DNA from 3 places in the Brevundimonas sp. VNH65 genome. Region 1 is predicted to be linked to each of the others. Evidence: predicted binding sites of a transcription regulator. Region 1 holds the regulator's gene; each other region holds the start of a gene.
The links. Region 1 encodes LexA, which represses DNA repair genes until DNA is damaged. Its sites were predicted from a motif close to ATGTTCNCNANNTGTTCT; they were not measured.

Region 2: a site for LexA is predicted at 4,386-4,403, ahead of uvrA (excinuclease ABC subunit UvrA). Genes of this name have one in related genera too.
Region 3: a site for LexA is predicted at 5,878-5,895, ahead of recA (recombinase RecA). Genes of this name have one in related genera too.

What each region holds. Positions count from the first base shown of each region.
Region 1 covers NZ_JBMSDX010000005.1:128,310-138,231, reverse strand. The annotation lists gene ACO2Q1_RS10350 (sodium-translocating pyrophosphatase) at 1-290, opposite strand, end outside; gene tpiA (triose-phosphate isomerase) at 475-1,227, opposite strand; gene ACO2Q1_RS10340 (peptidyl-prolyl cis-trans isomerase) at 1,383-3,302, shown strand; gene trpE (anthranilate synthase component I) at 3,313-4,848, shown strand; gene ACO2Q1_RS10330 (hypothetical protein) at 4,906-5,070, shown strand; gene ACO2Q1_RS10325 (peptidoglycan-binding protein) at 5,079-5,282, opposite strand; gene ACO2Q1_RS10320 (anthranilate synthase component II) at 5,390-5,980, shown strand; gene trpD (anthranilate phosphoribosyltransferase) at 5,991-7,025, shown strand; gene trpC (indole-3-glycerol phosphate synthase TrpC) at 7,022-7,828, shown strand; gene lexA (transcriptional repressor LexA) at 7,924-8,619, shown strand; gene ACO2Q1_RS10300 (ComEC/Rec2 family competence protein) at 8,625-9,922, opposite strand, start outside.
Region 2 covers NZ_JBMSDX010000008.1:162,257-172,178, reverse strand. The annotation lists gene ACO2Q1_RS13390 (endo-1,4-beta-xylanase) at 1-87, shown strand, start outside; gene ACO2Q1_RS13385 (nucleotide sugar dehydrogenase) at 191-1,357, shown strand; gene uvrA (excinuclease ABC subunit UvrA) at 1,367-4,306, opposite strand; gene ACO2Q1_RS13375 (hypothetical protein) at 4,505-4,999, shown strand; gene ACO2Q1_RS13370 (group III truncated hemoglobin) at 5,003-5,497, opposite strand; gene ACO2Q1_RS13365 (hypothetical protein) at 5,522-5,983, opposite strand; gene ACO2Q1_RS13360 (hypothetical protein) at 6,122-6,259, shown strand; gene ACO2Q1_RS13355 (ATP-binding cassette domain-containing protein) at 6,225-7,820, shown strand; gene ACO2Q1_RS13350 (EAL domain-containing protein) at 7,817-9,361, opposite strand; gene ACO2Q1_RS13345 (flagellar basal-body protein FlbY) at 9,454-9,900, opposite strand; gene ACO2Q1_RS13340 (rod-binding protein) at 9,897-9,922, opposite strand, start outside.
Region 3 covers NZ_JBMSDX010000001.1:122,665-132,586, reverse strand. The annotation lists gene ACO2Q1_RS00650 (hypothetical protein) at 1-972, shown strand, start outside; gene cysQ (3'(2'),5'-bisphosphate nucleotidase CysQ) at 984-1,766, opposite strand; gene chpT (histidine phosphotransferase ChpT) at 1,853-2,503, shown strand; gene ACO2Q1_RS00635 (response regulator) at 2,599-2,970, shown strand; gene ACO2Q1_RS00630 (CheR family methyltransferase) at 2,985-3,815, shown strand; gene ACO2Q1_RS00625 (M20/M25/M40 family metallo-hydrolase) at 3,889-5,826, shown strand; gene recA (recombinase RecA) at 5,995-7,074, shown strand; gene alaS (alanine--tRNA ligase) at 7,370-9,922, shown strand, end outside.

The DNA.
Region 1 (9,922 bases):
AGCATGCCGGCGTATCCGGCCGCGCCGGACAGGACGGCGCCGACCAGGAAGCCGGCGGCCGCATAGGGCCCGATCAGCAGCCAGGCCGCGATCAGGATGACCACGCCGACGATGGCGATGGTGGTGTATTGCCGCTTCAGATAGGCGGAGGCGCCTTCCTGAATGGCGGCGGCGATTTCTCGCATTCGGTCGTTGCCGGCGCTGGCCTTCATCAGCACGCCGGTCTGAACGGCGCCGTAAAGCACCCCCAGAACGCCGGCCGCGAAGGCGAGCGTGAGATACATATGCATTGGCGTTTCCATGCCCTTGGTGAAAGGCGCACGGCTCGTTCGCTTCCGGGTCTTCAGACCTCTGTGAGGCGACCGATCCCCCCCGTGCGCCACGGACGCATCAGCGCGCCCAGACGGGAGTCAGGGGAAACCGTGCCAAATGCGGCGCATGGACGCAACCGCGTTCGCGGAAGGGACCTCGCGGTCAGCCCGCGCGAATGATTCCGAGGAAATCCTCGGCCTTCAGCGAAGCGCCGCCGACCAGGGCGCCGCCCACCTCGTCCGCCGACAGGATTTCCGCCGCATTGCCGGGCTTGACCGAGCCGCCGTACAGGATCGGCGCCGCGCCGCCGTCGTTGACGCCCAGTCGTTCGATCAGGGCGGCGCGCACGGCGCGGTGCACCTCCTCGATCTGGCCCGTCGTCGGCGTCAGGCCGGTGCCGATGGCCCAGACCGGCTCATAGGCGACGGCGAAGGCCTGCCCTTTCAGCGCATCCGGCGCCGATCCCTTGACCTGCGCCGACACGACGGCGACGGCGTCCCCGGCCTCGCGCTGTTCCAGGGTTTCGCCCACGCAGATGATCGGCTCCAGCCCGGCCGCCAGGGCGGCCTCGACCTTGGCCGCGACCAGGCCGTCGCTCTCGCCGAATGCAGCCCGGCGCTCCGAATGCCCGAGAATCACCAGCCGCGCGCCGGCGTCCGCCAACATGGATGCAGAGATCGAGCCCGTGAACGCGCCGCCGGGCGCCTCATGGCAATCCTGCCCTCCGATCTCCACCGCGCCGCCGACGGCCGCCCGGGCCAGACGCTCGATCAGGGTCGCGGGCGGGCAGATCGCCACCCGATGCTCCGAGGGCTGGACCGCCAGGGCCGACGCCAGCGCCAGAACCTCGGACAGGTCCTCGCCCCGTCCGTTCATCTTCCAGTTGCCGACGATCATCTTCACGGATTGTTTCATCCCGCCTCCATAGGCAGACCGCCGCCGAAAGCCAAGCTGTGGCCCCATTCGCCGTGTCAGACGGACCGACGCGGCCGCCTCGGCTTGCCGCGCCGTCGCGCCCTGCCTATACGCCGGAGCGGCGTCTGTTCTCCGCCGTCATCAGGTTTGCCCGAATGATCACCGTCTTCCGCAACTTCGCCCGTTCGAAATGGGCGATCGGCTTTCTGGTCCTCTGCGGCTTCGCTGTGGTGTTCACCGGGGCCCAGATGGACGTTTTCTCCAGCTTCGGGCCGAAGCATGTGATCACGGCCGGCTCGCGGAGCGTCGATCCAGTCCAGTTCCGTCAGGATTTCGACCGCATCCGCCAGGGCGCCTCCGAACAGACCGGCCGCGCCGTGTCGCTGGAGGATCTGGTCAACGAGAACGTCCACGTTCGCTACCTCGAAGAGAACACGCGCAAGCTCGGCCTGCTGGCCTGGGCCTGGGACGCGGGCATTCGCCCCAGCAAGGATCTGGTGATCCAGCAGATTCGCCAGCTTCCGGCGTTCTTCAGCCAGGTGTCCGGCAAGTTCGATGAGCAGGAGTACATGCGGATTCTGGCCGAGCAGGGCGTCACCCCGGCTCAGCTGGAACAGGAGATGTTCGACCAGGAGGTCCTGACCCATTTCGGTGCCGCTGTCGGCGCCGGCGTGCGTCTGCCGCGTGTCTACGGCGCCGTCCTCGCCTCGCGCGCCATGGAGACCCGCGACGGTCGCTGGTTCGAGGTCACCCCGGCCATGATCGAGGCCGTCGGCGCCCCGACCGACGCCCAGCTGACCGCCTTCCTCAACGAGAACGCCGCCCGCCTGCGGATGCCGGAGTTCCGCACTGTCTCCGTCGTCCTGTTCAGCGACGCCAACGCCTCGACCGCGCCCATCGCCGAAGAGCGCATCGTCGAGCGGTTCAACTTCAAGAAGGACACCCTGTCCCTGCCGGAACGCCGAACCTTCGTCACCCTGACCGCGCCGAACAAGGCGGCCGCCGATCGGATCGCCGCCGCCCTGCGCGCCGGCCAGACGCCTCAGGCTGTCGGTCAGGCCAACGGCGGGGTCCGCCCGGCTGATTTCAACGAAACGCCGCGCGCCGCCGTGACCGATCCGGCGATCGCCGGCGCCGTTTTCGGGGCCCAGGTCGGCGCCGTGAGCGACCCCGTACAGGGCCGCGTCGGCTTCACCGTGGCCAAGGTCACCGGCGTGACGCCCGCCGAGCCCGCCACGCTGGAAGGCTCCCGGTCCGCCCTGATCACCGAGCTTCGTCAGGAGGACGTAAAGGCCAAGGTCTTCTCCCGCGTCGAACAGTATGAAAAGGCGCGCAACGAAGGAAAATCGCTGCAACAGGCCGTGCAGGAGGTCGGCGCCCGTCTGGTGCCCCTGCCGCCCTTCACCCAGGACGGACGCCTTCCCAACGGTCAACAGCTCAGCGCCCCCACCCAGATCGTCGAAAACGCTTATCGCCTGTCCAAGGGCGGCGAGAGCGACGTCATCGACGCCGGCCAGGGCCAGTATTTCGTCCTTCGCGTCGACGACGTCCGCCCGGCCGCCCTGCCGACGCTCGCGGAGGTGCGCGAGCCGCTGGCCCGCGAGTGGGTCGGTCGCGAAACCGCACGCCGCCTGACGGCCAAGGCCGAGGAACTGGCCAACCGCGTGCGCGGCGGCGAGGACATCGCCGCCGTGGCGGCCTCGGCCGGCGCGTCGCTGACGACCCGCACCTCGGTCCAGCAGTCCCCGACCTCCCAGACCGAGCTCGGCCAGGGCGTGCTTCAGGGCCTGTTCGGCCAGGGCAAGGGTCAGGTCTTCTCCGGCCAAACGGGTCAGACCGCCTGGGTGGTCGGCCGCGTCGACGCGGTTCACCCCGCCGTTCCCGCCCTCGCGGCCCCTGTTTCGGAGCAAATTCGCCTGCGCGGATCTCCGGAGATGGGCAATGCGATCTCGGAGCTGGTCGTCGAAGGCGCCGCACGCAAGACGAAGGCCCGAAACGACCCCGCCTTGGCGCTGCAGGCCCTCGGCGTCACCGCGCCGACGACGCCGGCCGCCCCCGCCGCCCCCCAGCCCTGACGGAGACGGCGTGACAGACAGTCGTTTCGACGCCTTCGTCGCGGGGCTGATCGAAGGCCGGCCCCAGGTCGTCGTTCGCCGCCTGATTGATGATCTGGAAACCCCGGTCTCGGCCTATCTCAAGGTCGGGCTGGGGCGGCCCAACGCCTTCCTGCTCGAATCTGTCGAAGGCGGCGCCTTGAACGGTCGCTACTCGATCATCACCCTGGATCCCGACGTGGTCTGGCGTTGCCGCGGCGACGCCGCCGAAATGGCGCGCGGCGCCGACGTTTCTGCGGACCGCTTCACGCCCGAGCCTCTGCCGGCCCTGAAGTCGCTGCGCGCCCTGATCGCGGCCACGGCTTTCGATCTCTCCGCGGTCGCCGGAGAGGACCTTCCGCCCATGGCGGCAGGCCTGTTCGGCGTCTTCGGCTACGACATGGTCAGGCTTCTGGAGCCGCTCGGCGCACCGAATGCGGATCCGCTCGGCCTGCCCGACGCCGTTCTGACGCGGCCTTCCCTCGTGGCCATCTTCGATTCAGTTCGACGCGAGATCGTCATGGTCTCCACCGCCTATCCCGACGCCGGGATCGCGCCGGACGTCGCCTGGCGCGCGGCGACGGAGCGTCTGGACGATTTCGAAGCGCGCCTGCGTCGCCCGCTGATCGGGCGCAGCGCGCCTGCCCCGACGGACATTCCCGCCTTCGCTTCGCCCATCGACGGCGACGGCTACGGCGACATGGTCGCCCGCGCCAAGGACTACATCGCCGCCGGCGACATCTTCCAGGTCGTCCTCAGCCACCGGTTCCGCGCGCCCTGGGCCGGCGATCCCTTCGCCTTCTACCGTTCGCTGCGTCGTCAGAATCCTTCGCCCTATCTGTTCTATCTGAACTTCGGCGACTTCCAGCTGGCCGGCTCGAGCCCCGAAATCCTGGTCCGGCTGAAGGACGGCGGCGTCACGATCCGTCCCCTTGCCGGCACCCGGGCGCGCGGCGCCACGCCCGAGGCCGACCGCGCGCTGGAAGCCGAGCTGCTGGCCGATCCCAAGGAACGCGCCGAACACCTGATGCTGCTGGATCTCGGCCGCAACGACGTCGGCCGGGTGTCCGCACCCGGCACGGTCGAGGTGACCGAAAGCTTCGTGGTCGAACGCTACAGCCAGGTCATGCACATCGTCTCCAACGTCCAGGGTCGGGCCGATCCGAAGCTGGACGCCGTCGACACCCTTCTGGCGGCCCTGCCGGCCGGAACCCTGTCCGGCGCGCCCAAGGTGCGCGCCATGGAGATCATCGACGAACTGGAAGGCGAGAAGCGCGGCGTCGGCTACGGCGGCGGCGTCGGCTATATTTCGGCCGGCGGAGAAGCGGACATCTGCATCGTCCTGCGCACGGCGATGTTCGCCGACGGCCAGGTCTTCGTCCAGGCCGGGGCCGGCGTGGTCGCCGATTCAGACCCCGCCGCCGAATACGCCGAAACCCAGGCCAAGGCCCGGGCGCCCATGCGCGCGGCGGAAGACGCCTGGCGCTTCGAGCTGGGTGCGCCGCTCAATCATCCGGGCGACGTCTAAGGGATCGTTTCGCCGCGCCGCGTCGTTTGCCTTGATAAGCAAGGGAGACCCAAGCCGATGCGCATGCAGAACGACCACGTCGAGGAATCGACCGAGGAAGCCCGTCAGGGTGAGAACATCAAGGGCATGACCACGGTCCTGCGCGTCTCGATCATCGGCGCCGCAGCGGTGCTGTTCATCGGCGCCGCGATCTTCTGGGCCAGTTCGGCCGGCTGGTTCTGATCCCGGCCTCAGTTCGCCGCGACTGAGCCTACCGGCGGAACATCGGCGAACACCACGCCGGGACCCAGCACAACCATCCCCGCCATCAGCACCCCGGCTGTGGCGACCAGCAGCGCCGCGGCCAGCGCCGCCCAGGGGCTGGCGGAACCCTGACCGTCATTCGACCTCAGAAGGCCGCGCGCTCGCTCGATCTGTGTACTGGTCGAATCCATCGCCCCCTCACTGACGGTTCGGCGATAAAGGTTGGGCGAAAAGGTTAACGAGAGATTGCGACGCCTCGACCTTTGCGCGCGGAGGCGTCTGGGGCTAGGAAGCCCGCATGATCCTCGTCGTCGATAACTACGACAGCTTCACCTACAACCTCGTCCACTACCTCGCGGAACTGGGCGCCCGGACTCACGTCGTGCGAAACGACGATCTGACCGTCGATCAGGCCTGGGCCCTGAATCCCCAGGCCGTGCTGTTGTCCCCCGGCCCCTGCGCGCCGGATCAGGCCGGGATCTGCCTGCCCCTCATCGAGACCGCGGCGCCGAACATGCCGATCCTCGGCGTCTGCCTGGGTCACCAGTCGATCGGCCAGGCCATGGGCGGCAAGGTCATCCGCGCCAAGACCCTGATGCATGGCAAGACCTCGCCCATCCTGCATGAAGGCCAGGGCATGTTCGCCGGCCTGCCCTCCCCCTTCACCGCCACCCGCTATCATTCCCTGGCCGTGGAGCGCGACAGCCTGCCGGACCTGCTGGAGGTGACGGCCTGGACGGCGGACGGCGAGATCATGGGTCTTCGTCACCGGACCCGGCCGATCCACGGCGTCCAGTTCCACCCCGAGTCGATCGCCACCGAGCATGGTCACGCCATGCTGGCCAACTTCCTCGATCTGGCGGGCGTCCGGCGTCTGGCCGCGGCCTGAGGGCGGGCTGATGTCGGACGGCGGCTTCAAGCCCCTGTTGGCGCGTCTGGTCGATGGCCAGACCCTGAACGAGGCCGAGGCCCACGCCTTCTTCTCCGCCTGCCTGCGCGGCGAGCCGACGCCGGGTCAGGTGGCCGCGGCGGTCACCGCCCTGCGGATGCGCGGCGAGACGGTTGCCGAAATCGCGGCCTTCGCCCAGGCCATGCGCGACGCGGCGACGACGCTCGATCACCCCTACGACGTCATCGACACCTGCGGAACCGGCGGCGACGGCGCCCACACCTTCAACATCTCGACCGCCTCGGCCCTGGTGCTGGCCGGCGCCGGGGTGAAGGTGGCCAAGCACGGCAATCGCGCCATGAGCTCGAAATCCGGATCCTCTGACGTCCTCTCCGTTCTCGGCGTCGACCTGACGGCGGGCCTGGCCAAACAGCGTCAGGCGCTGGACGAGGCCGGCATCGCCTTCCTGTTCGCCCCCGCCTACCACGGCGCCATGCGCCATGTCGGACCTGTCCGCGCCGAACTGGGCTTCCGCACCGTCTTCAACCTGCTGGGGCCGCTGTCCAACCCGGCGGGCGCCCGCCGCCAGTTGATGGGCGTCTATGATCCCCGCCTGCTGGAGCCCCTGGCCCAAGTGCTGGGCCGGCTGGGCGCCGTCCGCGCATGGACCGTCCACGGCCAGGGTCTGGATGAACTCACGACGACCGGAGCGAGCGAGGTCGCCGAATGGCGCGGCGGCCGCCTTCGCCGGTTCACAATCACACCCGAAGACCTCGGCCTGAAGCGCGCCTCGATCGACGACCTGCGCGGCGGTGACGCCGAGGATAACGCCCGCGCCCTGACCGCCCTGCTCGACGGGGCCGCCGGTCCCTATCGCGACATCGTTCTGCTGAACACCGCCGCCGCCCTGGTCGTGGCGGATCGCGCGGACGACCTGACGCATGGCGTCGCCCTGGCCGCAGCGGCGATCGACGATGGCCACGCGAGAGCGGCGCTGGAACGCCTCGCCGCCATCACCTCTGCGCCTGAGGAGGAAGAGGCATGAGCGACATCCTGGCCCGCATCGCCGACTACAAGCGCGAAGAGGTGGCCGCCCGCAAGGCCGCCCGCAGCCAGTCAGAGATCGAGACCCTCGCCGGCTCCGCCTCCGCCCCACGCGGATTTCGCGCCGCCCTGGCCGACCGCCATGAGGACACCGGCCGCCCGTCCCTGATCGCCGAGATCAAGAAGGCCAGCCCGTCCAAGGGCCTGATCCGTCCCGACTTCGACCCTCCGGCGCTCGCGAAAGCCTATGAACGCGGCGGCGCGGCCTGCCTGTCCGTCCTGACCGACAGCCCTAGCTTCCAGGGCGACGACGCCTTCCTGACCGCCGCCCGCGACGCGACCGCCCTTCCCTGCCTGCGCAAGGACTTCCTGGTCGACCCGTGGCAGGTGGCCGAAAGCCGCGCCCTGGGCGCCGACTGCATCCTGGTGATCCTCGCCATGGTCGACGACGCCCTGGCCCGTGACCTGCTGGCCGAGGCTCACCGGTTCGGCATGGACGTCCTGATCGAAACCCACGACGAGGACGAGATGGCGCGCGCCTGCCGCCTGTTCAGCGACTGGGACGGCGAAGCTTTGGTGGGCGTCAACAACCGCTCGCTGCGGACCTTCGAGGTCGATCTGGAAACGACGGAACGCCTGTCGATGCTCAGCCCGGTCAAGGCCCTGCTGGTGGCCGAGAGCGGCATCTTCACGCCCGACGACGTCGCCCGCGTCGCCGAGGCCCACGCCCAGGCCATCCTCGTCGGCGAAAGCCTGATGCGCCAGGACGACGTCGAGGCGGCGACCAGGGCCTTGCTGTCCTGATCATCGGCACCGCCGCGCCGTTAGTTGACTCTTAACCAGAACACTTACAGAACACGCACAAGCGGTTCACGGCTTGTTCTGGACGATTCGACGCCATGCTCACCAAGAAACAGCACGAACTCCTGATGTTCATCCATGAACGGATTCAGGAAACCGGCGTCTCACCCTCCTTCGACGAGATGAAGGAGGCGCTGGACCTCGCGTCCAAGTCGGGCATCCATCGCCTGATCACGGCGCTGGAGGAGCGCGGCTTCATCCGCCGTCTGGCCCACCGGGCGCGGGCGCTTGAGGTCACGCGCATGCCGGACGAGGCGACCCCCGTGCGCGGACGCGGCGTCTTCCGTCCCGAGGTCGTCGAGGGCGGCGGCCGTCCCATGGCCGTGACGACCACGACGGCGGCCAATGACACCCGCGAGCTGTCCCTGATGGGCAAGATCGCCGCCGGCACCCCCATCGCCGCCATCGAGCATGAAACCGCTCGCTATCCGGTGCCGGAATCCATGCTGGGCGCGGGCGAGCACTACATCCTCGAGATCGAGGGCGACTCCATGATCGAGGCCGGGATTCTGAACGGCGACATGGTCATCATCAAATCCACCGACACCGCCAACTCCGGCGAGATCGTCGTGGCCCTGGTCGAGGGCGAAGAGGCCACGCTGAAGCGCCTCCGGAAAAAGGGCGGGTCGATCGCGCTTGAGCCCGCCAACCGGGCCTATGAAACCCGCATCTTCGGTCCGGATCAGGTCGAGGTTCAGGGCAAGCTGGTCGGCCTGATCCGCCGCTATCACTGACGGGCTCACGCGCCCTCGCCCTCTGGCGTCGGCTGGCGGCTCCAGGGCCGCCTGCCTCTCACATCCGCCGCCCAAACGGCGGACCAGGATGCTGCAGCGCCCTCTCCATCGCGCCACAGCTCAACGGCGCCGCCGCGTTCGAAATCGACGCCGTCTAGGACCAGGCGCGCGAGGCATGTCTCCGGCAGATCAGGCAGCGGTGCGCGGGACGCCACGACCGGCGCGACGCGACACATGCCCTCCAGGAGATCAGGCTCCGGCGGCCTTCGCCCCCACCACAGGGCGACCGGGCCGATCCCGGCGTCTTCCGGCGCACAGCTGAATCGGCTGCAGCTCCAACCCTGATCCGGGCGGGCGACGGCGTCCAGACCGCGCCGTCTGGACCAGACATCGACCGCGAACTCCCGCACGCCCGAGCGCACCACGACGGCCTCTCCCGCGCGCGCGAAGGCAGCCTGGGTCCCGCCGTCTCCGATCCACACGTCCGGCGTCGGCGCACGCGGCCATAACAGCACCGCCATGGCCAGCGGCGCCCCGACCCAGCGCAGGCGGCCCCGCCACAGGCACAGGATCAGAATGCCCAGGAAGGCGATCGGCAAGGCGGCCGTCGGGGCGCTGGCGATGGTCCGGACCGCGCCCGGCAGATCGGCGGTCCAATGGCCGATGGCCAGCATCAACTCCACCGCCTTGCCCGCGATCCAGAGAAAGGGCGCGCCCAGCCCCAGCGGCTCCAGCGCCGCCCCCAGCGCCAAGGCGGGCATCATGATGAAATCCGCCATCGGCGCCGTCAGCAGATTGGCCATCAGCCCATAGACCGCCGTGCGATTGAAATGCTGCATGGCGAACGGCCCCGTCGCCATTCCGGCGACGAGACTGGCCGCACACGCCGCCGCCAGCCAGCCGCCCAGCCTCTGCACGGCGGCGATCGGCCAGGGCACTGAGATTTCCCGCAAACGTCTCGGCCAGATTTCGACCAGGGCGACCAGCGCCGCCGTCGCCGCAAACGACATCTGGAAACCCGGCGTGACGATCGCCTCGGGCTGGGTCGCCAACACGACCAGGGCCGCGGCGGCCAGGGCCTGCATGGTTATGGCCTGCCGATCGATCAGAACGGCCACGAAGGCGATGCCGGCGGTGATCGCCGCCCGTTCGGCCGGTGGCGGAGATCCCGAAACGATCAGATAGACCCCTACCGCGATCAAGCCCGCCCCGGCGGCGATCTTCTTGCCCGACACTCTCAGCGCCAGCCAGGGCCAGGCGGCCACGCCCAGCCGCACGGCGAAGAAGACGAAGCCGCCCACTA
Region 2 (9,922 bases), on a different contig from region 1:
CTTCCCTTCGACGCTTCCTATCGACCAAAGCCGATGGCGGACGGCATCCGTCGCGCCATGCGAGGCGCTCCCTCACGAGCGGCCTGACATCGGCTTGTCGTGCTGCGGTGCAAGAGGCTAGATACGAGACAGGTTCAGGAACCCCCATCATGCCGACTCTCCTCGCTCGCCCGCTCGACGGCAACGCCCGATGAAGATCGCTGTCGCGGGTATCGGCTATGTCGGCCTGGCCAACGCCGTGCTGCTGGCCCAGCATCATGAGGTGGTCGCCGTCGATGTGTCGTCCGAGCGCGTCGATCTGCTGAACGCGCGCCGCAGCCCGATCGCAGACGACGACCTGGAGCGCTTCCTGTCGGAGCGGTCGCTGAACCTGACGGCGACGCTGGACGGACCGTCCGCCTATCGCGACGCGGACTTCGTCATCGTGGCGACGCCGACCAACTATGACACGGCGACCAACTCGTTCGACACCTCGACGGTCGAGGCCGTGATCCGGCAGGTGCTGGCCGAGAGTCGCTCTGCGGCGATCGTGGTCAAGTCGACCATTCCTGTCGGCTTCATCGATCGCATCCGGGAGGAACTGGACACCGACCAGGTGTTCTTTTCTCCGGAATTCCTGCGGGAGGGCCGGGCCCTCCACGACAACCTCTATCCGTCGCGGATCATCGTCGGCGAGCGGTCCGAGCGCGCCAGGGTGTTCGCCGACCTGCTGATCGAGGGCGCGGTGAAGAAGGACGCGCCGGTGCTGTTCGTCGATGCGCGCGAGGCGGAGGCGATCAAGCTGTTCGCAAACACCTTCCTGGCGATGCGGGTGGCCTTCTTCAACGAACTGGACAGCTACGCCATGGCCGGCGGCATGGACACGCGCCAGATCATCGAAGGCGTCGGCCTCGATCCCCGCATCGGGTCGCACTACAATAACCCGTCGTTCGGATACGGCGGCTACTGCCTGCCGAAAGACACCAAACAGCTGCTGGCCAACTATTCCGACGTGCCGCAGAATCTGATCCGCGCTATCATCGACGCCAACAGCACCCGCAAGGACTTTCTGGCGGATCGCATCATCGCCCGCAGACCTCGGACGGTCGGCGTCTATCGACTGGTGATGAAGGCCGGCAGCGACAATTTCCGCGACTCTTCGATTCAGGGGATCATGAAGCGGATCAAGGCCAAGGGCATTCCGGTCATCGTTTACGAGCCGGCGCTCAAGGATGACGACTTCTTCGGATCGACGGTGGTGCGCGACCTGGCCGAGCTGAAATCCCGCGCCGACGTCATCATCGCCAACCGCCTGACCGACGACATCCGCGACGTCGAGGACAGGGTGTTCACGCGCGACGTGTTCGGAGGGGATTGATCCCCGAAATCAACCTGCGCTGACCTTCTTGCGGCCGGGAGCAGTTGTCCCGGTCGTCAGTTCGGCGACGCGCGCCTTGCGGCGGGCTTCGTGGCGATCGAGCACCTCCTTGAGGTAGCGACCGGTCCAGCTGGCCTTGTTGTCGGACACCTGTTCCGGCGTGCCCACGGCGACGATCTCGCCGCCCCCGTCGCCGCCCTCAGGCCCGAAGTCCAGCAGCCAGTCGGCCGTCTTGATGACATCCAGATTGTGTTCGATGACGACGATGGTGTTGCCGCTTTCGACCAGTTCCTGAAGCACCTCCAGAAGCTTGCGCGTGTCCTCGAAATGCAGGCCCGTGGTCGGCTCGTCGAGAATGTAGAGGGTCTTTCCGGTGGCCCGTTTGGACAACTCCTTGGACAGCTTGACCCGTTGCGCCTCGCCGCCCGACAGGGTGGTGGCCGACTGTCCCACCTGCACATAGCCCAGGCCCACGCGTTCCAGCGTCTTCATCTTGTCGCGGATCGAGGGCACGGCCTCGAAGAAGCGGGCGGCCTCCTCGACCGTCATGTCCAGAACGTCGCTGATGGACTTGCCCTTGAAGACGATTTCGAGCGTCTCGCGGTTGTAGCGTTTGCCCTTGCAGACGTCGCAGGTGACGTAGACGTCAGGCAGAAAGTGCATCTCGATCTTGATCAAGCCGTCGCCCTGGCAGGCCTCGCAGCGCCCGCCCTTGACGTTGAACGAGAACCGGCCGGGGCCGTAGCCGCGCGCCTTGGATTCCGGCAGGCCCGCATACCAGTCGCGGATTGGGCCGAAGGCGCCGGTGTAGGTGGCCGGATTTGAGCGCGGCGTGCGGCCGATCGGCGACTGGTCGATATCGATGACCTTGTCGAAATGCTCCAGCCCTTCGATCCGGTCGAACGGCGCGGGCGCCTCGGAGGCGTTGTTCAGTCGACGGGCGGCGGCCTTGTAGAGGGTCTCGATGGTGAAGGTGGATTTGCCCCCGCCGGAAACGCCGGTGATGCAGGTGAACAGGCCGACGGGAATCTCCCCCGTCACGTCCTTGAGATTGTTGCCGGTCGCGCCCGAGACCTTGAGCATCTTCTTACGATCGACCGGGCGGCGACCTTCGGGCGGCAGGGCGATCTCGCGCTCTCCGGTCAGGTATTTGCCGGTCAGGCTGTCGGGATTGGCCATGACCTGTTCCGGCGTGCCCTCGGCGCAGATGGTTCCGCCGTGGACGCCGGCGGCCGGCCCCATGTCGATGACGTAGTCGGCCGTGGTGATGGCCTCCTCGTCATGTTCGACCACAAGGACGGTGTTGCCCAGATCTCGCAGGCCGGACAGGCTTTCCAGCAGACGCGTGTTGTCGCGCTGATGCAGGCCGATGGACGGTTCATCCAGCACATAGAGGACGCCGGTCAGGCCCGAACCGATCTGCGACGCCAGCCGTATGCGCTGGCTTTCGCCGCCCGATAGGGTGCCCGACGAACGGGCGAGGCTGAGGTAGTCCAGGCCGACGTTGTTCAGGAACCGCAGGCGGTCGCTGATCTCCTTCAGGATGCGACGGCCGATCTCGAGCTGTTTCGTCGTCAGCCGCTCTTCCAGGGTGGAGACCCAGAGGAAGGCCTTCGAGATCGACAGGGCGTTGATCTCGGAGATGTCCGACCCGTCGACCTTCACCGCCAGCGCTTCCGGCTTCAGCCGCTTGCCGCCGCAGGCGTCGCACGGCGTTTCCGACTGATAGCGGCCCAGCTCCTCGCGCACCCAGGCGCTGTCGGTCTCGCGCCAGCGGCGTTCGAGATTGGGCAGCACGCCTTCGAAGGTCTTGGTGGTCTCGTATTTTCGGGCGTTGTCGTCGTAGACGAACCTGATCCTGTCCGACCCCGAGCCGCGCAGGATCACGTCCTGCGCCTTCTGGGGCAGATCGCGCCAAGGCTTGTCCATCGAGAAGCCGTAGTGCAGCGCCAGCGACTGCAATGTCTGGGTGTAGAGGGGCGAGGGCCCGCGCGACCAGGGGGCGACGGCGCCCTTGTGCAGGGTCTTGTCGCGATCAGGGATGACCAGATCGGCGTCGAAGGTCAGCTTCTGGCCGAGGCCGTCACAGACCGGGCAGGCGCCGAAGGGATTGTTGAACGAGAACAGCCGCGGTTCGATCTCGGCGATGGTGAAGCCCGACACCGGACAGGCGAACTTCTCGGAGAAGGTGATGCGACGCGGCTCATCCTCGCCTTCCGCCGCTGACGCCCATTCGGCCACGGCGATGCCGTCCGCCAGGCCCAGGGCCGTCTGCAGGCTGTCGGCGTAGCGGCCCTCGAGCCCGGCCTTGGTGACGATCCGGTCCACCACGATGTCGATGTCGTGCTTGAACTTCTTGTCCAGCGCCGGGGCGTCTTCGATGGCGTAAAATTCGCCGTCGATCTTCAGCCGCTGGAAACCCGAGCGTTGCCACTCGGCGATCTCTTTCTTGTATTCGCCCTTGCGACCCCGAACGACCGGAGCCAGCAGCAGGATGCGCTCGCCCTCGGGCAGGGCCGTCAGCTTGTCGACCATCATCGAGACAGTCTGGCTCTCGATCGGCAGGCCGGTCGCGGGCGAATAGGGCACGCCCACGCGCGCCCATAGCAGACGCATATAGTCGTGGATCTCGGTCACCGTGCCGACGGTGGAGCGCGGGTTCTTCGACGTCGTCTTCTGTTCAATCGAAATGGCCGGCGACAGGCCCTCGATCAGGTCCACGTCCGGCTTGCCCATCAGCTCCAGGAACTGGCGGGCGTAGGCGCTCAGGCTCTCCACATAGCGGCGCTGGCCCTCGGCGTAGATGGTGTCGAAGGCCAGAGACGACTTGCCCGAGCCGGACAGGCCGGTCAGCACCACCAGCTTCTCACGCGGGATATCGACGTCCACGCCCTTGAGATTGTGCTCGCGCGCGCCGCGCACGCGGATGAAGTTGTGCTTTTCGGTCATGGAATCCGGAGAACGCGGGGAAGGCCGGAGGGGTCCGGCGCAACGGTGCAATATGGGGGCTGCTTCGACGATTTCAGCAAGAACATTATAGGAACCAACAGAGGGTCGCACCAGTCTGCTGACACCGCTGCGGCAGCAGACTGGCGGTTGCGTGGCCAGAGCCGCGCTGACAAGGTGAGTCTGATCCAGGAGATGAGCATGTCCACGTCCATTCTGAGGCCGGTCGCGTTCGCTATCGTGGCTGGAGGCCTAACCTCGCTATCGGCTTGTGGTCTGCCGGCGGCGACCGCGAGCCCCGAACGTGAGGCCGAAGCGCGGGCTCTGCTGGAGGACCTGGTCGCCGATCGTGATGCGGCGCTGGCGGACAAAATGTCGTCGCTGGTCGATCTCGCCGAGGTGCAGGCGCAACTGCCGTTCATGAAGACGCTCGTACCAGAGGGTGCGGTGCCCCCGGGCAAAGTCGAGGGCTGGCGAGCCAACGCCGGGACAGGCGGCTCGACCTACGAGATGCTGCAGACCTACGACTACCCGGACCGGGTGCTTCGGGTGAGCACTGTCTTTCGCAAAGAGGGCGGCGTCTGGAAGGTTCTGAGCTTTCACATAGGTCCGACGATGAAAGGCGGCGCTCGGCAGGAGAAGATTGAGGTCGTCGAGCCGGTTCCGACAGCCAGCGCGGAGGCGTCCGCGCCGTAGACCTCAGGGCCTCCAGGCCTCCGCACCGCGCAGGAACCGTTCGCCCTCGCCCAACAGGACGCCGCTGGCGTTGGCGACGCCCAGCTCCAGACTCTGCGCGATGCGTTCGGCGCGTTCGATGAAATGATCCGCAGCGACGGGTGAGCACAGCTCACGGGCAGTCTCGCGGAACAGACCCAGCCAGCGGTCGAAATGGCGGGCGTCGATGGGCAGGAGCAAATGCTTCGGCATGGGCCGCCCCTGATAGACGCCGGTCGAAAGGGCGACGGACGACCAGAAAAGCTTCATCTGGGCCAGATGGGGCGTCCAATCCGCGATGCGGTCCGCGAACACCGGGCCGATGAGCGGGTCTGTGCGGACCCTGGCGTAGAATCCCTCGACCAAGGCGTCGATCATCGCTTCGTCTATGCCCGTGGCGTCGCGGATCGCCTGTGAGGCGGCCGCACGGCGGGCCGCGGCGTCTTCCCGGGAAGCGGCGATGTCGGGGACGCGGTCCATGAGGCCCAGATAGGCGCTCCTCCCCTATTGGTCGAGAAAGTCGCCCGCATTGAAGCTGATGACGCAGCGCGCCTGCCCTCCCCCTTCGGCATCGGAGCAATAGTCGACGCCGAACAAGTTCTGCTGAACACGGGCGGTCGAACGCCAGATGCGGCCGTCGGTCCGCCATTCCGATCCGATCCTAGTGCTCCAGGGCCCGAGGGCCTCGAACATGGCGGTCGCGGGCGCGCCGTCGCAGGTGAACAGGAGAAGCTCATCGCCGGAGCCATCCGTCGACGCCCGATCCGAGGCGCGGCCGATCGTGCCGGCGGCGATCGCCTGAGCGAAGCAGTCTGTGTAGAGACGGGCGTTGGCTGGCGGCGGGGTCACGCGGATCTGCGCATAGTCGGGCGGCGTGGAAACCGCGTCAGGAGCCGTCGCGCAGCCCGCCGCCACGACGGCTGTCAGACCGGCGATGGCGAGCGCCCGCAGGGGGAAACAGGACATGACCGGGCCTCCTCGTGCGGTTCAGGGGCGGCAGGCTCTCACGCGGCGGTGATCAGCGCCAGATCGGAAAAAGCTTGCGCGCCGCAAACCGGCCGCCCATGTTTCGGCCTTCGAGCAGTCTCTGGAGGCCCGACGATCATGATCAGCGCTTTGGAAATCGGTATCGCCCTTTCCCTGCCGCTGCTCGTGCTCGCCTATGTCGCTCTCCAACCCAAGCCGAAGCCCGTCCGCATCCGCAACCGTGACGCTCAACGCCGTCGCGGCCCGCACGCCTGACGGCCGAACCCTTTTCCATGACCTGACCCTTGCCTTCGGGCGGGAGCGGACAGGCGTCGTCGGACGCAACGGGGCCGGCAAGACCACTCTGTTGTGTCTTCTCCACGGAGACGAGCTTCCGGCAGAGGGCGCGATCCACCGGGCCGGGACGCTGGGTCTGCTGCGTCAGGAGAGCGGTCCGCCGCCTCAAAAAGAAGACGTCGCTGAGGCCCTCGGCGTCGCCGACTGCCTGGCTGTGATCCAGCGCGTCCTGTCGGGCCGCGCCGACGGTGATGATCTGGAGACGGCCGACTGGGCCCTTGAAGCGCGCATCGACGCCCGTCTGGCGGAGGTCGGGCTGGCGGGGCTGGACCTGCGCCGAGCCATAAGCGGTCTGAGCGGTGGCGAGCGAACACGGCTGCGGCTGGCCGCCTTGCTGTTGGCGGAGCCGGATCTGCTGCTGCTCGACGAGCCGACCAATCATCTTGATGTCCAGGCGCGGGGGCTGGTTCACCAGGCGCTGGAGCGGTGGTCGGGCGGGGCGGTCGTGGTCAGCCACGATCGGGACCTGTTGCGCCGGATGGACCGGATCATCGAGATCAGCCCGCAGGGCGTGGCGATCTACGGCGGGAACTACGACCACTATATCGAACGGCGCGACCTGGAGCGCGCCGCCGCCGAGCGCGGACTCATCGAGGCCGAACGCCAGGCGGGCCAGGCGGCGCGCGATCTTCAGGCCGCGTCCGAGCGCCAGGCGCGGCGGGATTCCGCCGGGCGTCGCCACGGAGCCTCGGGCAGTTTGCCGCCCCTCGTCGCGGGTCTGCGCGCCAGTTGGGCCGAGAGCGGCGCGGGGCGCGCCCGCCGCGCAGCGCTGCAACGCCGGGACGAGACGGAGACCGCCCGGCGCGACGCAGAGGCCCGGGTCGAACGGGTGCGAGGCCTGGAACTGTCCCTGCCGACATCCGGCCTGGCGGCGGGGAAGACCGTGCTGGACGCGCGTGGCCTGGGCTGGCGAACGCCGACGGGCCGGTCGGTGATCGGGGCGCTGGACCTGTGCCTCATCGGGCCGGAGCGGATCGCCGTGGTCGGCCGCAATGGTTCGGGCAAATCGACCCTGCTGAAGCTCGCCGCCGGAACCCTGACCCCCACCGAGGGAGACATCCGCACGTCGGTCCGGAGCGCCATGCTGGACCAGGATTTGGGCCTGATGCGGTCGGACGAGACCCTGGTTGACGCCTATCGTCGGCTGAATCCTGCGGCGACGGAAAACAGCGCGCGCGCGGCCCTGGCGCGGGGCCTGTTCCGGAATGTCGAGGCGGATCGGAGGGTCGGCGACCTGTCAGGCGGAGAACGGCTGAGGGCGGCCCTGGTCTGCGCTATCGGGACAGGCGCCGTCCAGGACGACCGTTCGCCTCAGTTGCTGCTGCTTGACGAGCCCACCAACCATCTCGACCTCGCGGCGATCGAGGCGGTCGAAGGCCTGCTCGTCGCCTGGGACGGCGCCTTGGTGGTCGTCAGCCATGACGAGGACTTCCTCGACGCGATCGGCGTTCAGCGCCGGATTGTCCTGGGTGGAAGCTAGCCCCAAGCTTCCATGGCTCCGGCACGGCGAGCGATCGGCGGGTCGTTCAGCACGGTGCGGGGTTCGGCCTCAGCGCGCCCGAAGAGCCAGCCCTGGGCGTAGTCGACGCCGAGGTCGCGCAGGATGTCGGCCGCCGCCTGGGTCTCGACCATCTCGGCCACGGTCGTCAGACCCAGCGAGCCGCAGAGCTCCACTAGGTGTGCGACCATGGTGCGGGCCCGCGCGTCCTCCTCGAGGCCATGGATCAGCTTGCCGTCGATCTTGACCGTATCGACCTGCAGTTTGCGGATGTAGTCGAAGGACGCCGCCCCCGCGCCGAAGTCGTCGATGCAGACGCGAATGCCGGCCTCTCGCAACAGGGACAGACGGCGATTGGCCTCGGCGATGTCGGCCAGGGCGGCGGATTCCGTGACCTCGACGATCAACCGGCGGCGCAGGTCCGCGCCGTTTGCGGTCAGACGCAGGAGATTGCGGATGTAGGCGTCGTCGGCCAGTGACGCGCCGGAGACGTTCACCGCGATCTTGAGCAGGCCCGAGCCCGGCTGGGTCAGGCGGCGAACGACCTTTTCGAGCACCACCAGGTCGAAGCTTTCGATCAGCGCCAGTTCTTCCGCCATGCGGATGACGCCGGCCGGGCCTTCCGGCGAACGGAAGCGCGACAGGGCCTCGAAATGGTGCACGGCGCCGGTCCGCAGATCGACGATGGGCTGGTAGTGGACCTCGAAGGCGCGGTCACGGACCATGGCCCGGAACGTCTCGGCCTCCTTCACGGCGCGGGACAGGGCGTCGCTGAAGGCCACGCCCGTGGCGCTGAGCCCCCCGTCCTTCAGACAGTTCTCGGCTGCGAAACGCAGGGCGCGCAGCACATTGACCGGCGGGGCGTCCGTGACGTCGGCGCTGGAGGCCGAGACGTCGAGTTCCAGCCCCTCTTCCCGGCCCAGTCGCATGACCTCCTCAGCCAGGTCGCCCGCCGTGCCGCCGTCTCTGAGCAGGGCATAGCGTTCCGGGGCCAGGCGCGCGGCGGAATCGCCGCCGATCGAGGCGGACTGAAGCGCCGCCTCGACCTTCTCGGTGGCGCGTTCGCCGGCGTCGCCGGCCTCGGACAGACCGCTGACGTCGATGAAGTCCACTGCCATCTGGGTGGGCGCCGCATGCTCGCTGATCTGACGCATCTGGGCGATCAGCCCATCCGCATCCAACATCGGCGTCACCGGCGGGGCCACCGCCTCACCCTGCCAGGACAGGGCGCAGGACACCGCCGGAGCCAGATCGGGCAGGCGGAACAGGCTGATCGCGGCCGGGCGGGCGCGACCGTCGCCGGTCAGCATGCGAACCGACAACGGCCCGAGCCGACGACCTTCGCCAAGATCGCCCATCATGGCGCGGAGCGCGCTTCGGTCTGGCGCGACCAGCAGGTCCGGCAACGAGCGGCCGACCAGCCGTTCCGCCGGCGTCTGAGGCGCCGGACCGGCTCCGAGAGCCATTTCGACCCGCCCGTTCGCATCCAGTTCGATCAACAGATCGGACGCCGCGAAGGCCATACCCAGGAATCTTTGACGAGCTGACATCGGCGCAGAATGCGCCTCAATCCCTTAAAACCGTCGATATCGAACCGGTTAACGCCGCCCGGCGGTCAGGCGCTGCGATTCAGGGTGATGGCGGTGCCGTCCGCCGTCGCGGCGTAGCCGGCGGCGCCGTAGCCCGCGCCGGTCGCCCGGGACGCAGCCACTTCTCCGGCGATGGCCTGAACGATGCCTTCGGATATGGTCCGCGCGGCGGTGACGGCGGCGGCGTGAAGCGCCAGCACGGCCTCGAACCGCTGGGTCGCCTTGATCAGGCCCATCCGGTCGGACGCCGACGCATTCGAGGCCAGGGCGGGCTGGGCCTTGAGCAGGGCCGACTCGCGGCGATACTGATTGGCCAGGTCCTGGGTCTGGGCCAGACCCTCGACGATGTCCTGGGGACGGCGCGCGGCGAAGGCCCGGGTTTCCGTCTCCAGACGCCGGGTCAGGGTTTCGGTCAGTTCGGTCAGCCGCCGGACATGGCCCGCCGCCTGGAAGTCTGCGGTGCCCGACGTCATGCGGCGTTCTCCTGAGCCTTCA
Region 3 (9,922 bases), on a different contig from region 1:
GAGCTGGAAGCCGCCGTCCGCGCCGCGCCTGACGTTCAAACGCGCCGGAACACCGGCCTGTCCGCCGCCACCCTCGCCGCCGTCGCCGCCCTTGACGCCCGGCTGCGGTCGCGACAGGCGCGGCTGGACGGCAAGCCCGACGCCCTGCGCCGCGCCGCCCTGGCCCTGGACGAGGCGGTCGCGGCGGCCGAGGCCGCGGGCGACCCCGAACTCGACCATCTCCGGCTGGAGCGCGCCGCCCTGGCGCTGGAGGCGGGGGTGATGCGCCGCGATCCGAGCCTGCTGGATCAGGCGGGCCGCGAACTGCGGCGACTGGTGTCGGCCGCCGATCCCGACCGCCGCCCCCTGAGCCGCGCCCGCGCCCTTTGCCTGTGCGCCGCCGGGCTGTCGGCCCTGGCCGCCCTGGCCGGCGACGAGGCCGCCCACGCCCAGGCGCGCATCCTGTTCGACGCCGCCGCCGACCAGTTCACCCCCGACCACAGCCCCATCGACTGGACCGCGATCCAGCTGGCCCGCGCCGCCACGCCAGGCGCCGTATCCCTGGCGGCCCTGCTCCAGGCCGAGGCCGTCTCGGCCGGCAAGGATCTGACGCTGGGCGCCCTGGCGCGCGACCGACGGCTGGAGGTCGAGGCGGCCGCCGCCGAAACCGCCGCTGACGCAGACCGTCTGGGCCGCATGGCGGCCGAGGTGCGTCGGCGACTGGTCGTTCGTCGTCTGACGGCGAGGCCGGGCGGCGAGGCCCGCCACGAGGCGGACAGCGCCAGTCTGGACCGGGGCGACCTGGACTGGGCGGTGGATCAGATCGGACTGGCGCGGATCGAGGCGGCCATCGGCCGTCTGACGGGCGCAATGGTATCGACCGACTCCGCCTTCTCCCTGTTCGAGGCGGCCGAGATCGCGCGCGAACGCGGCGTTCCCGCCCTGGCCGAGACCGCAGAAAGCCTGATGCCGGTCCGGTCCGTCAGGGCCTGAACCGGCGCCGGCTATCCGCCGAGGGCGGTGAAGGGACCGTTCAGGAAGCCCGACTTGCCATAGGCCAGCGGCTGGCCGTCGCCGCCCAGAACCCGCCCGCCGGCCGCCTCCAGAACCGCCTGCCCCGCGGCCGTGTCCCACTCGCTGGTCGGGCCGACGCGCGGATAGACGTCAAACCGCCCCTCGGCGATCAGGCAGAACTTCAGCGAGGAATCCATGCCCTGCCAGACGGCGCAGCCGTTCTGGCGCATCAGCCGTTCGGCGTCCTCGTCGCTGACCGAATGGCTGAGCAGGGCCACGCCGTCGGCCGGGCGTTCGCGCACGCGGATGGGGCGCCAGGCCTCGCCGAACGCGCGCCGCTCCGCCCCCTGGGTGGAGACCCGCCAGGTGGTGGACAGGGCCGGCGCCGTGACCACGCCGGCGACCGGCCGCCCTTTCTCGATCAGGGCGATGTTGACGGTGAAGGCCTCCTTGCCCTGGACGAAGCCGCGCGTGCCGTCCAGCGGATCGATCAGCCAGTAGCGGGTCGCCGCGGTCTCGGGCGCGCCCTGGGCGGCGACCTGTTCTTCCGCGACCGCCGGAACACTGGACCAGATCGCGGCCAGCCGCTCCAGGATCAGGGCCTCGGCCCGCTGATCCGCCAGGGTGACGGGGCTGTCGTCGGCCTTGGACAGCACTTCGACGTCGGCCCGCCAGTAGGGCAGGATCAGTTCGGCCGCCGCCTCGGCGGTCTCGGCCAGAATGTCGTGGAGCTTGCCGGATTTCAGGTCCCGGGCGAGGGAGTCGGTCTTCATCGCGCCCCGATAGCCGACATCGGCGGTTTCGCGAACCGCCAAATCAAGGCAGTGAGAGTTTGCCGCCGTTAAGTGTCCGGACGACCATGACCGAACCCGCCGACCTGCCCTTCGCCCCGACCGAGCTGGCCACCTTCGTGGCCGGGAAACTGTGCCACGATTTCATCACTCCGGCGGGGGCGATCCTCCAGGGCCTGGACCTGATCAACGATCCGACGGCCCAGGACATGCGCGACGACGCCCTGAACCTGATCGGCCAGAGCGCCAACAAACTGGTCGCCATCGTCCAGTTCGCCCGCGTGGCCTTCGGCGCCGCGACCAGCAGCGAGAGCTTTTCCGGCGACGCCCTGCGCGGCCTGGTCGAGGACATGGTCAAGGGCGGCCGGGCGACGATGGACTGGGCGGTGACGGAGCCCGCCTTCGACAAGCCCGCGGCCCGCACCCTGCTGAACCTCGCCTATCTGACCATGGGAGCCCTGCCGTCGGGCGGACACGCCGTCATCACCGCCGAACGGTCGAGCGAGGGCTTGACGCTGAAGGGCGTGGCCGAGGGCGCGCGCGCCCGCCTCAAGCCCGAGGCGGCGGTCGGGCTGAAGGGCGAGCGGCTGGAGGACGGTCTGGTGGGCCAGTGGATCCAGCCCTACTGGCTGTGGCTGAACGCCCGCGACGCCGGGGGTCGGCTGGACGTGGCCGCCGAGGAAGGCCGCGTGGTTCTGACCGCCGTCCTGCCCGGCTGACCGCGTTCAACCCCTTGACGCCAACGGCTCGTTAACCCGCCGCCTGCGATCATGGCGGCCGTGAGCGCCGCCGATTCGCGCGCCGGAGCCCCGCCTTGGACGCCAGGACCTGTTTGATCGTCGACGACAGCCGGATCATCCGAAAGGTCGCGCGCCGCATCGTCGAAGGCCTGGGTTTCGAGGTGGACGAGGCCGCCGACGGGTCCGAGGCCCTGGCCTGGTGCGCGTCCGCCCTGCCTGATGTCGTGCTGCTGGACTGGAACATGCCGGTGATGGACGGCTTGACCTTCTTGCGACGCCTGCGCGCCCTGCCCGGCGGAGATCGGCCCAAGGTGCTGTTCTGCTCGGTCGAGGCGGCGCCGGACCGGATCGCCGAGGCGCTGGCGGCCGGCGCCGACGACTATGTGATGAAGCCGTTCGACGGCGAGATCCTGCACTCGAAGTTCGCGGAGGTGGGCGCCGTCTGATCGGCCTTGACGCCATGACCCCGGAAGATTTCGAACGACTGCAGGTCCTGATGGCCACCCGCGCCGGCGTCCGCCTGGCGCGGGACCGTATCCAGCTGGCCGAACATCGTCTCGGACCGGTCGCGCGTCGCGAGGGCTATGAGTCGGTCCAGGCCCTGCTGGACAGCTTGTGGTCGCGGCCGGTCGCATCGCTCGGCTGGGCGGTGATCGAGGCCCTGCTGAACACCGAGACCTGGTTCCGGCGTGACCGCGCCCCTTTCGATTCCTTCGGCCGAGAGCTTCTGCCGGCCCTGGCGCGCGCGCGACCGGGCGGGCGCGTCAGCGTCTGGTCGGCCGGCTGTTCGTTCGGCCAGGAGGCCTATTCCCTGGCCATGGCCGCGCTCGACGCCCGCGCCCAGGGTCTGGCGGGCGAGGTCGCCGTCACGGCCACCGACCTGTCCCTGGCCGCGATCGAGCGGGCCAGGGCCGGAGCCTACACCGGCTTCGAAATCCAGCGCGGCCTGTCCGCCGCCGCCATGTTGCGCTGGTTCGAACCGCGCGACGATCAATGGGTCGCCCGTCCCCAGTTGCAGGAAATCGTCCGCTTCTCGCGCGCCAATCTGCTGGACGAGACCGCCGACGGCCCCCGGCACGACGTGATCTTCTGCCGCCATGTGCTGAAGGACATGGAGCCGGCCAGACGCGCCCTGACGCTGGAGATGCTGGAGCGGCGTCTGGTCGATGACGGCTGTCTGTTCGTCGGCTTCGACGAGCGGCTGGACAGCGAGAGCGTCGCCTTCCGCCCCGTGAACGGCCGGCGCGGCCTGTACGTCAAGTCGCCCGCCTTCCTGTCCCGCGCGGCCTGACGCGGCGACGGGGTGACAGAGGCCGCCTCCCCCTCCTAGTCTCCCCCCAACGGTTGGGACTTCGGGGGTGATCATGACCGGCGACGCTGAACACACCACGATCCCGGCCGAGGCCGCTCCACCGGCGCGCGGCCCCGCCACGCCCCTGGTCCTCGGCCTCTTCCTCGGCGCCCTTCTGCTCGCCCTGGCGCTCGGCGTGCTGGCGCTTCAGTCACCCCGGCCTCTGGGTCGGGAGACGCCGGCCAACCACTTCTCGGCCGCGCGCGCCATGATCGACGTGCGCGAGATCGCCCAGAGGCCGCACCCGGTCGGCAGCGCGGACAACGCCCGGGTTCGCGCCCATCTGACGGCGCGCATGACGGAACTCGGCTTGAGCCCGGAGTTGCAGATCGGCCTGCTGTCGCCGCGCGCCGAACGGCGGATGACGCGCTGGGGCCTGGATCCCTCGGCGCGCCCGGTCAACATCATCGGCGTCCTGCCCGGGGTCGAGCCCGGGCCGGCCGTCCTTTTGATGGCCCACTACGACACCACGGTCCATTCGCCCGGCGCGGCGGATGACAGCGCCGGCGTGGCGGCGGCTCTCGAGACGGTGCGGGCCATCAAGGCGCGCGGCCCGATCCGGCGTCCCCTGGTGGTGCTGCTGACCGACGGCGAGGAGCTGGACCTCGACGGCGCCCGCGCCTTCTTCAGCGAGCATCGCTGGCGCGAGCGCCTGGGCGCGGTCGTGAACCTGGAGGCGCGCGGCGGCGGCGGCCGGGCCATGATGTTCGAGACCGGTCCGGGCAATCGCCAGACGATCGACCTGTTCGCCCGCTCGGCGGTCAAGGCGCCGGGCGGCGTGACCAGCAACTCCCTGGCCGTCGTCGTCTATGAGAACATGCCCAACGGCACCGACTTCACCCTGGCGCGGCAGCGCGGTCTGGCCGGAATGAACTTCGCCTTCATCGGCCGACCGGATCAGTATCATTCCGCCGACTCGACCCCCGACAACCTCGACCAGGGCGCGCTTCAGCATCTGGGCGGCCAGGCCCTGGAGACGGTCGACGCCCTGGTTCGCGCCCCGGCCCTGCCCCAGGCCGCGGAGCGCCGCGTCTATGCCGACGTGCTCGGTCGTGTCGTCATCGGCCATGCGCCGGCCATGGGCTGGCTGATCTTCCTGGCGGCCCTCGGCCTGACCGGCTTCGGCCTGTGGGGCGCCCGCCGCGCCACCGGGCTGAAGTTCGCCGAGGTCGGGCGCGGCGCGGCCGACGGTCTGTGGCTCGTGGCGGCCGGACTGGTCCTGACCAAGGCGGCGCGGCTGCTGGCCGGGCCCCTGTCCAGCCGGGCCGAGAGCGCAGAGACCTACTACACCCTGCTGCGCCGTCTGCCCTGGATCGAGGCGGGCGCCGCCAGCGTGATCCTCGCCGTGGCCCTGTTCGTCCTGGCCGGCCGCCCCGCCTTCGCCCGCATCGGCGTGACGGCCCTGGTCGCCCTCTCGGCCGTCGCAGCCCTGGTGCTGGGCGGGATCGACCCGGTCCTGATCGGGGCGGCCCTGCTCGCGCTCGGGCTCGGCTGGGGCCTGCGCGGGGCCCGGTCGTCGCGGGGCGGATGGATCGGGACGGTTCTGCTCGTCACCCTGCTGGGCGGCGTCGCCCAGGCCATTTCGCCCGAGGCGGCCTTCCTGCTGCTGTGGCCCGCCCTGCTCGGCGGCCTGGCCCTGGCCGTCTCCATGCTGATCAGCGCCAGGATGGTCCGGCCGGCGGCCCTGATTCCGCCCGCCGTCGCGACGGTCATCGGCGGCGCCTGGCTGGTCAGCCTGGCCCACCCGGTGTTTCTGGGGATCGGCATGGACATGCCGGGCGTGCTGGCGCCGCTGGCCCTGCTCTGCTTGGCCCTGGTCTATCCGCTCGGGCGGATGCTCCCCGGCCAGCGCAGCCTCGTCGCGGCGGCGGCCGTCCTGCTGATCCTCGGCGCGGGCTTCAGCATCGCCGCCGTCGTGACCGAACCCGAGACGGCCGCCAGCCCGACCTGATCTGCGTCATTATCGGTCGTATTGCGGCGGCCTGACCTCGCGACGCCGAAAAGAACATATTGGCAACGACCCGAAACCGTGTTCTACATCTGTTCACGCGGACGGCGGGAGCCTTTTCCCAGCCTTTCCGGCGGGTCGACGGGAATCATGGCAAGGGAGAAGAAGGCAATGGCACAGGCGGCATTGAAACTGGTGGGCAAGGAAGACGGCGACAAGCAACGCGCGCTCGAGGCGGCGATCGCCCAGATCGATCGCGCCTTCGGCAAGGGCTCGGTGATGAAGCTGGGCAAGGCCGGGGTGGTGGCCGAGATCGAGAGCGTCTCGACCGGCTCGCTCGGCCTGGACATGGCCCTGGGCATCGGCGGCCTGCCGGTCGGCCGGGTGATCGAGGTGTTCGGCCCGGAATCCTCCGGCAAGACCACCCTGGCCCTGCACACGGTGGCCGAGGTCCAGAAAAAGGGCGGCGTGGCCGCCTTCGTCGACGCCGAACATGCGCTGGACCCCATCTACGCGGGCAAGCTGGGCGTCAATCTGGACGACCTCCTGGTCAGCCAGCCCGATCACGGCGAACAGGCGCTTGAGATCGTCGACACCCTGGTGCGCTCGGGCGCCGTGGACATCGTGGTGGTCGACTCGGTCGCCGCCCTGACGCCGCGCGCCGAGATCGAGGGCGAAATGGGCGACAGCCTGCCGGGCCTTCAGGCGCGCCTGATGTCCCAGGCCCTGCGCAAGCTGACCGCCTCGATCAACAAGTCCAAGTGCATCGTCCTGTTCATCAACCAGATCCGTCACAAGATCGGGGTGATGTACGGCTCGCCCGAGACGACCACCGGCGGCAATGCGCTGAAGTTCTACGCCTCGGTCCGTCTCGACATCCGTCGCACCGGCGCGATCAAGGACCGCGACGAGGTCATCGGCAACTCGACCCGCGTCAAGGTGGTCAAGAACAAGGTCGCCCCGCCGTTCCGCGAGGTGCTGTTCGACATCATGTACGGCGAGGGCATCTCCAAGATCGGCGAGATCATCGACCTGGGCGTCAAGGCCGGCATCATCGAGAAGTCCGGCAGCTGGTTCAGCTATGACTCGATCCGCATCGGCCAGGGTCGTGAGAACGTCCGCGTCTTCCTGCGCGACAATCCCGACATCGCGGCCCAGATCGAAAAGGCCGTGCGCCAGTCCACCAACAAGATCGCCGAGGACATGCTGGGCACCCCCGAGCCTGACGAGGGCCAGGATCTGGAGGGCTGAAACCTGGCCCTTTCCTCCCCACGCCCCGCGTGGGGAGGGGGACCACGAAGTGGTGGAGGGGCTCTTCAAATCCTCCCGCTCACCCAGCCTCCCCGAGATGCTCCCCGCGACGTCGCCGACCCCGACGTCGCGGGCCGAGCCGGCCGCCCGACCCCGCGTCGGGCGGCCTTTTTCTTGCGCGGTCGTGGCCCGAGGCGGAGCGGCGCCGCCATATGTTCGCGCGAAAGGATGCGTCCGGGGGAAAACCCCTATATGAGGCCCTCTCCGTTCGTTCGCGCCCGACAGCACCAAAGTCATGACCAGCCTGAAGCAGATCCGCTCCACCTTCCTCGACTTCTTCGCCGCCGACGGACACGAGAAGATCCACTCCGCGCCGCTGGTTCCCCAGAACGATCCGACCCTGCTGTTCGTCAATGCGGGCATGGTCCCGTTCAAGGACTATTTCACCGGCGCGGCCCGCCCGCCCGCGCCGCGCGCCACCAGCTCCCAGAAATGCGTGCGCGCCGGCGGCAAGCACAACGACCTGGACAACGTCGGCTACACCGCCCGCCACCTGACCTTCTTCGAGATGCTGGGGAACTTCTCCTTCGGCGACTATTTCAAGGAACACGCCATCGAACAGGCCTGGTCCCTGGTCACCAGGGATTTCGGCCTGGATCCCAAGCGCCTGCTGGTCACCGTCTATATCGACGACGACGAGGCGGCGGCGATCTGGAAAAAGGTCACCGGCTTTTCCGACGACAAGGTCATCCGCATCGCCGGTTCGGACAATTTCTGGGCCATGGGCGACAACGGCCCCTGCGGTCCCTGCACCGAGATCTTCTGGGACTATGGCGACCACGTCCCCGGCGGCCCTCCCGGTTCGCCGGATGAGGACGGCGACCGGTTCGTCGAGATCTGGAACAACGTCTTCATGCAGTTCGAGAAGGAGAACGACGTCATCGTCCGCGACCTTCCGAAGCCCTCGGTCGACACCGGGATGGGACTGGAGCGGATCGCCTCGGTGCTCCAGGGCAAGAACTCGGTGTTCGACACCGACCTTTTCCAGACCCTGATCGCCGCCTCCGAAGACGCCACCAACACGAAATCGGACGAGGAGCGCGCGCCGTCGCACCGCGTCATCGCCGACCATCTGCGCTCGTCGTCCTTCCTGATCGCCGACGGCGTCACCCCGTCGAACGAGGGCCGCGGCTACGTCCTGCGCCGCATCATGCGCCGCGCCATGCGCCACGCCCACCTGCTGGGCGCGACCGAGCCCCTGATGCACCGGCTGGTGCCGACCCTGGTCTCGGAGATGGGCGAGGCCTATCCCGAGCTGAAGCGCGCCCAAACCTTCGTCGAGGACACGCTGAAGCAGGAGGAGATCCGCTTCCGCACCACCCTGTCCAAGGGCATGACCCTGTTCGACACGGCGGTTCAGGGCTTCCGCCCGGGCGACATGCTGGACGGCCAGACGGCCTTCACCCTGTCGGACACCTACGGCTTCCCGCTGGACCTGACGCAGGACGAGGCCCGCCGCCGCGGGTTCAGCGTCAATGTCGCCGGCTTCGAGGCCGCCATGGCCGAGCAGCGCGCGCGCTCGCGCGAACACTGGAAGGGATCGGGCCAGACGGCCAACGCCGGTGAATGGCTGAAGATCCGCGACCGCCTGGGACAGACCGTCTTCACCGGCTACGAGAACATCGACGGCTCGGGCGAGGTCCTGGCCATCATGAAAGACGGCCAGCCCGCCGACGTCGCGGAGACCGGCGCGATCGTCGAGGTCCTGTTCGACACCACGCCCTTCTATGCCGAAAGCGGCGGCCAGGCGGGCGATCATGGAACCCTGGAATGGCCCGGCGGCAAGGCCGAGGTCATCGACGTCAAGAAACACGCCGGCGACCTGCATGTGCTGTCGGCCGAGATCACCTCCGGCAAGCTGGAGATCGGCGCCCGCGTCGCCCAGTCCGTGGACGCGCAAAAGCGCCTGACAACGCGGGCCAACCATTCGGCCGCCCACCTGCTGCATACTGCGCTGAAGAACGTCCTCGGCGCCCACGTCGCCCAGAAGGGCCAGATGGTCGACGCTGAACGCGCCCGCTTCGACTTCAGCCACAACGCCCCGGTCACCGAGGCCGAGATCGAGGCCATCGAGGCCGAGGTCAACGCGGTGATCCGCCAGAATGTCCCGGCCGAGACCCGGCTGATGGCGCCCGAAGCCGCCATCGAGGCCGGCGCCATCGCCCTGTTCGGCGAGAAATACGGCGACGAGGTCCGCGTTCTCACGCTCGGCAGGTCGCTGACCACCGACAACAAGGCCTATTCGGTCGAACTGTGCGGCGGCACCCACGTCGCCCGCACCGGCGACATCGCCCTGTTCAAGGTGGTGCAGGAGACCGGCATCGCCGCCGGCGTCCGCCGCATCGAGGGCCTGACCGGCGAGGCCGCCCGCCTCTATCTAGAAGGCCAGGCCAGGGTCGCGCGCGGCCTGGCCCGCGACTTCAAGATCCAGCCCGCCGACGTCGCCGGCCGGGTCGAGGGCCTTCAGACCTCGGTCAAGACGCTGGAGAAACAGGTCGCCGAACTGAAGAAGCAGCTCGCCCTCGGCGGCGGCGGCTCCGCCAACGCCGCTCCGGAAGAGATCAACGGCGTCAAGCTGATCGCCCGCGTCCTGGACGGGGTGGACGGCAAGGGCCTGCGCGGCGTGGCCGAGGACTTCCGCAAACAGGTCGGAACCGGCGTCGTCGCCCTGATCGGCGTGACGGACGGCAAGGCGGCGGTCACGGTCGCCGCGACCTCGGACGTGACGGATCGCGTCAACGCCGCCGATCTGGCGCGCGCGGCGGTCATCGCCATGGGCGGACAGGGC